2 regions of the Agrococcus citreus genome follow, and region 2 is predicted to be linked to the other one. Evidence: predicted binding sites of a transcription regulator. Region 2 holds the regulator's gene; the other holds the start of a gene.
What was found. Region 2 encodes HrcA, which represses chaperone genes, less so after heat shock. Its sites were predicted from a motif close to TTNGCACTCGNNNNNNNCGAGTGCNAA; they were not measured.
Positions count from the first base shown of each region.

Region 1 (5,812 bases), on a different contig from region 2:
GCCGTGCCGTCGGTATGGGGCGACTCCTTCGGCCGCTTCGCGACGCGGGCGCTGCAGGGCATCATCGTCGTCATCGCGGTCGCGGGCGTCGTCTTCGCGATGACGCAGCTCACCCTCGTCATGATCCCCGTGACGATCGCGCTCATCCTCGCCTCCGCGTTCCTCCCCGCGATGCGCTGGATGCGGCGGCGGGGCGTGCCGAGCTGGCTCGCGACCGCGATCGCGCTGCTGACGATCGTCGCCGTGCTCGGCGGCGTCATCTGGCTCATCGTCAACGCCGTGCGCTCGCAGCTCGACGAGCTCGTCGAGCGGGCGTCGGAGGGCATCGACCGGGTGCTCGACTGGATCTCGACGCTGCCGTTCGCGCCCACCGAGGAGCAGATCCAGCAGGGCCGCGACGCCGTCATCGACTTCGCGACGAGCGCCCAGTTCGGCTCCGGCGCCGCCGCGGGCGTGGGGGCCGCCGCGAACTTCCTCACCGGGTTCGCGCTCATGGTCGTCATCCTCTTCTTCTTCCTCAAGGACGGACCGCGCATCTGGGAGTTCTTGCTGCGGCCCTTCGAGGGCGAGCGGTATGCGCGCGGGCGTCGCATCGGCGAGAAGACCGTCGAGACGCTCGGCGGCTACGTGCGCGGCACGGCGATCGTGGCGGCCGTCGACGCGATCGGCATCGGCGTCGTGCTCGCGATCGCGCAGGTGCCGCTCGCGCTGCCGCTCGCGGTGCTCGTCTTCCTGCTCGCGTTCGTGCCGCTCGTGGGCGCGACGATCGCGGGAGCGCTCGCGACGCTCGTGGCGCTCGTCGCGAACGGCGAGGTCGTGGCACTCGTCGTGCTCGGCGCCGTCGTGCTCGTCAACCAGCTCGAGGGCAACTTCCTGCAGCCGGTCGTGATGGGCCGGTCGCTGCGCCTCCACGCGCTCGTCATCCTCATCGCCCTGACCATCGGCACGGTGCTGGGCGGCATCGTCGGCGCCGTGCTGTCGGTGCCGATCGCGGCGGTCGCGTGGGGCATCGTGCAGGTGTGGGACGGCGAGGACCGACCGGCGCGCATGTTCCGGCAGAAGCGACCGGAGGTCGCGTAGCGGCGCATCGCGCGATGGCGCGGCAGCGCGCGGGGGTCAGATCGCGGCCGGCTCCGGGCGGGGCCGCCGCCAGTGGCGGCCGAGCAGGTCGGCCGAGACGAGCGCGAGCGACGCCCACACGAGCGCGAAGCCGATCCACCGCTCGAGCGGCATCGGCTCGAGCATGACGAAGGCGCCGAAGAGGAACGAGATGATCGGCGCGAGGTACTGCGTGAACGCGAGCGCGGTGAGCGAGATGCGCCGCGCGGCGGAGGCGAACGCGAGCAGCGGGATCGCGGTGATGACGCCGAGGCCGACGGTGCCCCAGATGCCGGCGGCGCCGTTCGCTCCCACCGTCACGCCGTGCAGCGAGATGGCGACCGCCATCATCACGAGCGAGGCGGGCAGCGCGGCGACGGTCTCGATCGTGAATCCCGACAGCGCATCCACGGATCCGCCGACGCGCTTCTTGATGAGGCCGTAGACGCCGAACGAGATCGCCACGGTGAGCCCGATCCACGGCACCTCGCCGTAGCCGATGATCATCACGAGCACCCCGAGCGCGCCGAGGCCGACGGCCACCCACTGCACGGGGCGCAGCCGCTCCCCCAGGAAGAGCACGGCGAGCACGACGCTCACGAGCGGGTTGAGGAAGTAGCCGAGGCTCGTCTCGAGCACGCGGTCGCTCAGCACGCCGATGAAGAAGGCGGTCCAGTTCGCGAGCACGACGCAGCCCGCGAGCACGAGCGACCAGGTGTCCTTGCGGCTGCGGAGCACCGCGGCGAGCCTGCTCCAGCCGCGCGTCGCGGCCACGAGGGCGAACGCGACGGCGACCGACGCGATGACGCGCCAGCCGATCAGCTCGAACCCGTCGATGCCCTTCGTGAGCTGCAGGTAGACCGGGACGACGCCCCAGAAGGCGTACGCGAAGATCGCGTACCAGAGGCCTGACCTCGTGCGCTGCTCGTGCATCGCTCCTCCTGGAACGAACGACGACGGCGCCCCCGAAGGGGCGCCGCCGATGATGATCGGTGGAGCGTCAGCGCTCGACGATGGCGAGCACGTCGCGCGCGGAGAGCACGAGGTACTCGTCGGCGCCGAACTTCACCTCGGTGCCGCCGTACTTGGAGTACAGCACCTTGTCGCCCACGGCGACGTCGATCGGGACGCGGTTGCCGTTGTCGTCGATGCGACCGGGACCGACCGCCACGACCTCGCCCTCCTGGGGCTTCTCCTTGGCGGTGTCAGGGATGACGAGACCGCTCGCGGTCGTCGTCTCTGCGTCGACCTGCTTGATGACGATGCGGTCCTCGAGCGGCTTGATGGAAACCGACACGGTTGCCTCTTTCTGTCAGACTCTGGGGCACGTCCGGACGGGCCGGACGCCAGAGCAAGCCTAGGCGCTCGATTGGCACTCGGTCAACATGAGTGCCAATCCGACCCCCGTGCGGTCGGTGCTTGGATGGTCGGATGGACCCCGAAGAGCTGCGACTGCTGCTGTCGAAGGACGGCCTCGCGCTGCTCGAGCGCGTGGAGGTCGAGCTCGACGACCGCTCCGACGTCGTGCAGGCCGTGTCGCGGCTGCGCGCGGAGGGCCACGCCCCCGCGCTCGTCGCCGCCGTGCTGTCGCAAGCGAAGCTGCGTCGACGCGCGCGCGCGAAGTTCGGCGAGTTCGCGACCGAGCTGCTCTTCACCGAGGCGGGCCTCGAGCAGGCGACGCGGCTGCGCGTCGCTGCCCACCACGCCGGGCGGATGCGCCGCGCCGGGATCGTCTCGGTGGCCGACCTCGGGTGCGGCATCGGCGCCGACTCGCTCGCCTTCGCCACCCTCGGGCTCGAGGTCACCGCCGTCGATCGCGACGAGGTGACCGCCGCGATCGCGGCGTTCAACCTCGCCGCGTGGCACGCGACCGTCATCCACGGCGACGCGCTCGAGGCGAGCGTCGACGCCGAGGCCCTGTGGTTCGACCCCGCGCGCCGCGACGGCGCTCGGCGGCTGAGCGACCCGGGCGACTGGTCGCCCTCCCTCGACGCGGTCTTCGCGAGGGCGGCGGCACACTCCTCCGGCGTGAAGCTCGCGCCCGGCATCGACCGCGCGCTGCTGCCGATGGATGCCGAGCACCAGTGGGTCACCGACGGCCTCGAGACCGTGGAGGCGGTCGTGTGGACCGGCGCGCTCGCCCGCGGGGGCGTGGCCCGCAGCGCGCTCGTGCTGGGCGACGACGGCGCCGCGGAGCTCGCGGGCGACGCGAGCCACCCCGAGCCGGGCCCGCTCGGCGAGTGGCTCTTCGAGCCCGCCGGGGCCGTCATCCGCGCCGAGCTCATCGGGGCGCTCGCCGAGCAGCTCTCGGCGACGAGCGTGAGCGACGGCATCGCGTACCTCACCGGCGACGCCTACGTCGAGACCCCGCTCGCGCAGGCGTTCCGGGTGCGCGAGACGCTGCCGCTCGACGAGCGCAGGCTCGCGAAGCGCCTGCGGGAGCTCGGCATCGGGGATCTCGAGATCAAGAAGCGCGGCGCCGACGTCGATCCGGCGACGCTGCGCAAGCGGCTGAAGCTCAAGGGCGATGAGCGGGCGACGCTCATCGTGACGCGGGTCGGTGGCCGGCACCGGGCGATCCTGGCCGATCGGCCCTGAACGACGACGGACCCCGCAGCGCTCGGCTGCGGGGTCCGTCGTGAGCGGCGCTCGGGCTAGAGCTGGCCGAGCTGGATGAGGTACGGGATCCAGTTGACGGCCATGATGATGACCAGCACGAGGCAGATGACGAAGATGACCGAACCGGCGATCGCCGCGATCATCGGCCACGGCTTCCCCTCAGGGTTCTTGCGCATCGCGACGAAGCCGAGGATCGCGCCGATGAGCGCGAAGAGCCAGCCGGAGCCCGCGGCGAACATGCCGAGGAAGCCGAGGCCGACGAGCACGAGCGCGGCGATGGTGATGCCCTTGAGCTTCTTCGCGCCGGGCTGGGCGAAGCCCTGCTGCGAGTAGCCCGCGCCGGGCGCGCTGTAGGCGGTCTGCTGACCGTACGCAGGCTGCTGGCCGTAGCCGCCCTGCTGGCCGTAGGCCTGGTCTGCGGGCACGGATGCCTGGCCGTAGCCCTGGTCGGCAGGCACGGATGCCTGGCCGTAGGAGGGCTGCTGGGTCGCCTGCTGGCCGTACGAGGGCTGCTGCCCGTAGGAGGGCTGCTGGCCGTAGGCCGGCGCGCTCTGGCCGTAGCCCTGCGAGGCGTCGGGCGCCTGGCCGTAGCCCTGCGAGGCGTCGGGCGCCTGGCCGTAGCCCTGCGTGGCCTCGGGGGCCTGGCCGTAGGCCGGGGCCGCGTCCTGGGCGGGCGGCTGGCCGTATGCGGGAGCCCGGCCGTAGCTCGGGGCCGCATCCTGCGACTGGCCGTAGCCGGGCGCCGCATCCTGCGACTGGCCGTACGCGGGAGCCGGGTTGTAGCCGGGCTGCTCGCCGTACGACGGCGCCTGCGAGGCGTCGGGCGCCTGGCCGAACGACGGCTGCTGCGGTGCCTGCTGGCCGAAGTCTGCAGCGGGCTGCGCACTGTCGGCGGCGTCGCCCGCGGCTGCACCCTCGTGGTCGGGTCGACGGAAACGGCCGTCGGCCGGTGGGTTCTGGTCGCTCACGTGATCCTCCTTGCGATGCGCGACTGCGCGAGCACCACCGTAGCGTGCCGCATACGGCCCGAACCTTGAACGGCGCCCCGCGATTCGCCGATCGCCCCGGGTCAGAAGCCCGCGATCGACTGCGCCTGCTCGACGACCGTGACGATCATCGCGATGCCGGCGATCGTGGCGGCGATGAGCCCGACGAGGGTGATGGCGCCGAGCACGATCGCCCAGATCGCGAGCAGCCGGCCGTCCTCGCCCGTCCTGCGGAGCTGCGAGAGGGCGATGCAGCCGAGCACGATGGCGGCGATGCTGCCGAGCCCGAGCAGCACGGTCGTGCCCGCCGCGGCGGCACCGATCGCGAGCATGGCCAGCAGGTTCGTCTTGGGCCCGGGATGCGTCGGCGACGCCCAGGCCTGCTGCGCGCCCTGGTGCATCGGGTGCTGCATCGGCTGCTGCGGCACGGGCGGCGCGCCCCACCCCTGCTGCTGCCAAGCGGTCGCGCTCATGCCGTGCCCCCTCCGAAGGATCCCGACTGCCGATCCTGCCAGGCCGGGCTGTGCATCCGCCCACCGACGCTCGGCATCAGGCCACCTGCACGGTGCTCGCGTCGAGCGTCGACTCGGCGGCGAAGCCGGCCGAGCTGGGGGCATCGCCGCGCGCGACGAGCATCGCGCCGACCGCCGCGATCATCGCGCCGTTGTCGGTGCAGAGCTCGAGCGGCGGGATGCGCAGGCGCACCCCGCCGGCAGCGGCGCGCTCCTCGGCGACCTCGCGCAAGCGGCGGTTCGCCACCACGCCGCCGCCGAGCAGCAGCCTCGGGATGCCCTGCGCCGCGCACGCGTCGAGCGCCTTCGAGACGAGCACGTCGACGACCGCCTCGCGGAAGCTCGCGGCGACGTCGGCGATGGGCAGCGCCTCCCCCGCCGTCTCGGCGCGCTCGACGTGGCGCGCGACGGCGGTCTTGAGCCCCGAGAAGGAGAAGTTCCAGCGGTGCCGCGCCTGGTCCTTCGGCGCGGTCAGCCCGCGCGGGAAGCGGATCGCGTTCGGGTTCCCGTCGACGGCGGCCCGGTCGATCGAGGGCCCGCCGGGGTAGGCGAGCCCGAGCAGCCTCGCGGTCTTGTCAAAGGCCTCGCCCGCGGCGT
Region 1 is NZ_BAAAKK010000003.1:281,883-287,694, forward strand. It holds gene ABD106_RS06655 (AI-2E family transporter) at 1-1,080, shown strand, start outside; gene rarD (EamA family transporter RarD) at 1,117-2,031, opposite strand; gene groES (co-chaperone GroES) at 2,099-2,395, opposite strand; gene ABD106_RS06670 (class I SAM-dependent methyltransferase) at 2,530-3,696, shown strand; gene ABD106_RS06675 (hypothetical protein) at 3,753-4,685, opposite strand; gene ABD106_RS06680 (DUF4190 domain-containing protein) at 4,787-5,176, opposite strand; gene tsaD (tRNA (adenosine(37)-N6)-threonylcarbamoyltransferase complex transferase subunit TsaD) at 5,253-5,812, opposite strand, start outside.
Region 1: groES (co-chaperone GroES) is a predicted target of HrcA. The motif match lies at 2,468-2,494, and genes of this name have one in related genera.

Region 2 (5,812 bases):
CGGCCTCGCTCGCCTGCGCCTGCGCGACCTCGGGGCACAGCACGATGTCGCCGAGCAGGCCGGCCGGGGTCAGCCGGTCGTGGGCACCCGGGCGCAGCTCGTCCATCGGGAAGGAGAGCACGTCCGTCGGACCGGGCTCGTCCATCCACTGCACGTGGAGCTGCTCCATCGCGGCGACGTCGACGAGCACGATCGCGAGGTCGGCGTCGGGGTGCACGAAGAGCCGCTCGAGGTCGAAGGCGACGAGCCGGATGAGCTGCGCCTCGTCGATCGACGTCCCCGTCTCGTTGAGCAGGTCGATCGCCATCAGCGTCCCCGCCCGCGCGGCTGGTGCGACTGCTGCTTGCGCGCCTGCTTCGCGATCTGGCGCTGGTCGTGCTCGGTGTAGGCGTCGACGATCTCGCCGACGAGCGTGTGACGCACGACGTCGGCGCTCGTGAGCTGCGCGAAGTGGATGTCGTCGATGCGCCCGAGCACCTGCTGCGCGACCTGCAGGCCCGAGGTGCCAGCCGGCAGGTCGACCTGCGTCGCGTCGCCGGTGACGACCATCTGCGAGCCGAAGCCGAGGCGTGTGAGGAACATCTTCATCTGCTCGGGGCTCGTGTTCTGCGCCTCGTCGAGCACGATGAACGAGCTGTTGAGGGTGCGGCCGCGCATGTAGGCGAGCGGCGCGACCTCGACGACGCCCGTCGCGAGCAGCTTCGGCACGAGCTCCGGATCCATCATCTCGTTGAGCGCGTCGTAGAGCGGCCGCAGGTAGGGGTCGATCTTGTCGGTGAGCGTGCCGGGCAGGAAGCCGAGCCGCTCGCCCGCCTCGACGGCCGGGCGCGTCAGGATGATGCGGTCGACCTCCTTGCGATGCAGCGCCTGCACGGCCTTCGCCATCGCGAGGTAGGTCTTGCCCGTGCCGGCGGGGCCGATCCCGAACACGATCGTGTGCTGGTCGATCGCCTCGACGTAGGCGCGCTGGCCCTCCGTCTTCGCGCGGATCGACTTGCCGCGCGACGTGAGGATCGCCTCGCCCATCGCGTCGGAGAGGCTGCGGGTCGAGTCCTGCCGCAGGATCCGGGATCCCTCGGCGACCTCGGTCTGGCTGAGGTCGGCGCCCTGGCGCACGAGGTCGACGAGCTCCTGCACGAGCCGGCTCGCGACGACGACGTCCTCCTCGGGCCCCTCGAGCGTGACGAGGTTGCCGCGCACGGCCACCCGGACATCCGGATGCTCGTGCTCGAGCCTCGTCAGCAGGCGATCCTGCGGCCCGAGCAGCCGCACCATCTCGATGCCGTCGATCTCGATCGACTGCGTAGCGTCAGGCAAGCGAGCCCTCTCCGAGTGAGCCGCCCAGCACGTGCGCGTGGGCGTGGAAGACAGTCTGACCGGCGAGCTCGCCGGTGTTGAAGACGAGGCGGAAGTCGCCGTCGCCGCGCTCGCGCGCGATGGCCTTCGCGGCCTGGATCATCTCGGCCAGCAGGTCGGGATCCCCGGCCGCGAGCTCGACGACGTCGCGGTACGCGGGCGTCTTCGGCACCACGAGCACGTGCATGGGCGCCTGCGGGTTGATGTCGGTGAACGCGATGATGCGGTCGGTCTCGAGCACGATCTCCGCAGGGATCTCGCGGGCGACGATCTTCTCGAACACGGTGGGCTCAGCCATGGGGCCAGCCTACCTTCGTGCCGCTCACCAGCGCCCGAGTCGCAGCGAGAGGGCCGCGACGGCCGCGAGGCCGGCGGTCGAGGTGCGCAGCACGTGGTCGCCCATCCTCGCCCGGACGGCGCCGGCGGCGACGAGCCGCTCGAGCTCGCCCGGGTCGACGCCGCCCTCCGGGCCGACGACGAGCAGCACGTCGCGCTCGAGCGGCACGTCCGCGAGCGAGTCGGCGGCCGTCGGGTCGAGCACGACGAGCTGCCACGCGTCCGCGAGGCCTGCGAGCCCCTCGGTGTCGACGACGCCGCCGACCTCGGGCAGTCGCGGCCGGATGGCCTGCTTGCCCGCCTCGCGGACGACCTTCCGCCAGCGGTCGAGCGCCTTGTCGCCGCGCTCGCCCTTCCACTGCACGACGCTGCGCCGCGCCTGCCACGGCACGATCGCGTCGACGCCGAGCTCGGTGGATGCCTGCACGGCGAGCTCGGCGCGATCGCCCTTCGCGAGCGCCTGGGCGAGGCCGATGCGCGGCGACGGCGCCGGCAGCACCTCGACGCGCTGCAGCACGACGTCGACGCCGTCGCGCTCGGCGCGGTCGATGACGCCCTCGGCGAGCGTGCCGAGGCCGTCGCTCACGAGCACGCGCTCGCCGCGGCGCATGCGCGAGACGACGGCGGCATGGTGCGCCTCCTCGCCGGTGAGCGTCACGACGTCGCCGGCGGATGCGCCCGCGATGTCGAGCCAGTAGCAGTGCGCCATCAGAGCCGGAGTCGGTCGCGCATCTTCGCGAACAGCCCCTGCTTGAACTGCGCGAGGTGCGGAGCGGGAGCCTTCGTGCGATCGCGCAGCTCGCGCAGCAGCTCCTCGGTGCGCCGGTCGAGCTTCTGCGGCGTGACGACCTGCACGCCGAGCTTGAGGTCGCCGCGGCCACCGCCGCGGAGCCGGGTGACGCCGCGATCGGCGATCGTGAGGATGTCGCCGGACTGCGTGCCCGGTCGCACCTCGACCTCGACCGCGCCGTCGATCGCCTCGATGCGCGTGCGGGTGCCGAGCGCCGCATCCGGCATCGAGACCTCGAGGGTCGCGAGCAGGTCGTCGCCCGAGCGGCTGAAGACGTCGTGGTGGCGCACGTTGATCTCGAGGTAGAGCGTGCCGGCGGGGCCGCCGGCCTCGCCGACCTCGCCCTGGCCGGGCAGCTGGATGCGCAGCCCGGTGTCGACGCCCGCGGGGAGGTCGACCGGGATCGTGCGCTCGGCGCGCACGCGCCCGTGGCCCGCGCACGTCGGGCACGGGTCGGGGATGACCGTGCCGTAGCCCTGGCAGATGCCGCACGGCTGGCTCGTGACGACGTTGCCGAGCAGCGAGCGCACCTGGCGCTGCACGTGCCCGGAGCCGCCGCACATCGTGCAGCGCTCGGGGCTCGTGCCGGGCGCGGTGCACTCGCCGCCGCACGTCTCGCACAGCACGGCCGTCTGCACGCGGAGCTCCCGGTGCACGCCGAAGACGACGTCGGCGAGGTCGAGGTCGACGCGCAGCAGGCTGTCCTGGCCTGGCTGCCGACGCGATCGCGGCCCCTGCGAGCGCGCGCCGCCGAAGAACTGCTCGAAGATGTCGCCGAACCCGAAGGCGCCGGCACCGGCGCTCGGGCCGCGGTCGTACTCGGCGCGGGACTGCGGGTCGCCGAGCACGTCGTACGCGTGCGTGACGGTCTTGAACCGCTCCGCCGCATCCTCGCTCGGGTTCACGTCGGGGTGCAGCTCGCGCGCCAGCCGGCGGTACGCCTTCTTGATCTCGTCCTGGCCGGCGTCGCGCGCGACGCCGAGGGTCTCGTAGTGGTCAGTCACTCAGTCCTCGCTCAGCAGCCGCGTCAGGTAGCGCGCAACTGCGCGCACCGCGGCCATGTTTCCTGCGTAGTCCATCCGGGTCGGGCCCAGCACGCCCACGTGGCCCTCGAGCCGCGCGTCGCTGTAGGTCGACGCCACGACGGCGGTCTCCCCCAGCGGTCCCGAGAGCTCGCGGCCGATGCGGGTCGTCACCTCGCCCTCCGCGCCCATCTCGTCGAAGAGCCGCAGCAGCGTCACCTGCTCCTCGATCGCGTCGAGCACCGGCGTGACGCGCCCGTGGAAGTCGCGCTCCTCGCGCACGAGGTGCGAGGCGCCCGCCATCACGATGCGGTCGCCGCCGGCCGCCTGCAGCATCTCGCTGAGCGTCTGGGCGACGGATGCCGTGGCGGGCTGGAGCGCGGGGGGCGCGGATGCGGCGGCCGAGCCGAGCCGCTCGACGGCGTCGGCCGGCGACAGCTCGGCGACGGTCTCGGTGAAGGCGCGGCCGAGGGCGGTCGCCTGCTCGGGCTCGATGCGCTGCTGCGCGTCGAGCACGCGCTGCTCGACGCGGCCGGAGTCGAGGATGAGCACGGCGAGCAGCTTCGTCTCGGCGACGGCGATGAGCTCGACGCGGCGCACGCCCGCGGGTCGCCGCATCGGCACCTGCACGAGCGCGACCTGGTTGGTGAGCGACGACAGCAGCCGCGCGGTGCGCGCGAGCACGTCGTCGCGGTCGACGGCCTCGTCGAGGAAGCGCGTGATCGCGACGCGCTGCGCGGGCGTGAGCGGCTGCATGCGCTGCAGTCGGTCGACGAACACGCGGTAGCCCTTGTCGGTGGGCACGCGTCCCGAGGAGGTGTGCGGCGCGACGATGAGCTCCTCCTCCTCGAGGAGCGCCATGTCGTTGCGGATGGTCGCCGCCGAGACGCCGAACGCGTGGCGCTCGACGATCGACTTCGAACCCACGGGCTCGCGCATGGCGACGTAGTCCTGCACGATCGCTCGGAGGACATCGAGGCCGCGATCCGAGACCATCCGCACTCCCCTCGTCATGGGGCGCCGCATCCGCTCGGGACGCCGGCACCGCTCCTGGCACTCTCGTCGACTGACTGCCAATCGTACCGCGAGCCAGCGGTGTTCGGTCGGCTCGGCGCGTTCTGACCCCATGCACAGCCGTGCAGGCGCACAATGGGCCCAGCGATTGGTCCCGCGCCCGCGAGACGCACACGAAAGGCACGCAATGTCCGATCCCAACGCTCCCCGCGGGGAGCAGCACGATCCGTCCGAGCAGCCCGTCGATGGCTTCGCCGTGACGGACGAGCAGCACGCGGCTCCGAGCGCCCCCGCGGCGCCGGGCGTCGGCGAGCCCGCGAAGTCGTTCTCGTCCCCCGCCGTCACGCCCGATGCGCCGGGCCAGCCCGCGTTCAGCGGCCCCTCCGATCCCGCCGACTGGCAGCGCGGGCAGCAGCAGCCCTTCAGCGCACCGTCGTCGAGCGCGCCGCAGTACGGGCAGCAGGGCCAGCCGGGTCAGTCTCAGGGCCAGCCTCCCTACGGCGGCCAGCCGGGTCAGCCCGGTCAGCAGCAGGGCCAGCCCTCGTACGGGCAGCCCCAGTACGGGCAGTCCCAGCCCGGCCAGCCGCAGTCCGGTCAGCCGCAGTACGGGCAGCCGGGGCAGCCCCCGTTCGGCGGGCAGCAGCAGTACGGCGGCCAGCAGTACGGCGGCCAGCCGCAGTACGGCGCTCCCGGTCAGCCGCAGTACGCGGCGGCCGCGCCGATGTCGCCGGTCGACGAGAAGAACGCCGGCATGTGGGGCCACATCTCGGGCCTCTCGACGATCGTCACGGGCGGCTTCGGCGGCTGGATCGGCCCGCTCATCGTCTACATGATCTACAAGGACCGCAGCGCGTTCGCGCGGCAGGAGTCGAAGGAGGCGCTGAACTTCGGCATCTTCATGACCATCCTCGCCGTCGGCATCATGGTCGTCGGCATCGTGCTCGCGATCCCCACGTTCGGGCTGCTCGGCATCATCAGCGCCCTGTACTGGATCCCGGGCCTGCTGCAGGTGATCTTCTCGATCATCGGCGCGATCCGCGTCAACAACGGAGGCTCGTACCGCTACCCGTTCAACTGGCGGATGGTGAAGTAGGAAGCACGTGAAGTAGCAGCTCCTGGAGGAGGCCGCTCGCCTCAGGGCAGCAGCCGCCGCACCACTGCGTCGGCGAGGAGCCGCCCTCGCAGCGTCGGGACCACCCGGCCGGCGAGGGCGGCTGCTGGGTCGACGAGGCCCTCGGCCATGAGACCGGCGACCGCGCGGCGGCCGTCGGGCTCGAGCACGTCGATCGCGAGG
Region 2 is NZ_BAAAKK010000001.1:294,983-300,794, reverse strand. It holds gene ybeY (rRNA maturation RNase YbeY) at 1-307, opposite strand, end outside; gene ABD106_RS01490 (PhoH family protein) at 307-1,275, opposite strand; gene ABD106_RS01485 (histidine triad nucleotide-binding protein) at 1,310-1,654, opposite strand; gene ABD106_RS01480 (16S rRNA (uracil(1498)-N(3))-methyltransferase) at 1,679-2,401, opposite strand; gene dnaJ (molecular chaperone DnaJ) at 2,401-3,486, opposite strand; gene hrcA (heat-inducible transcriptional repressor HrcA) at 3,487-4,500, opposite strand; gene ABD106_RS01465 (DUF4870 domain-containing protein) at 4,706-5,611, shown strand; gene hemW (radical SAM family heme chaperone HemW) at 5,653-5,812, opposite strand, start outside.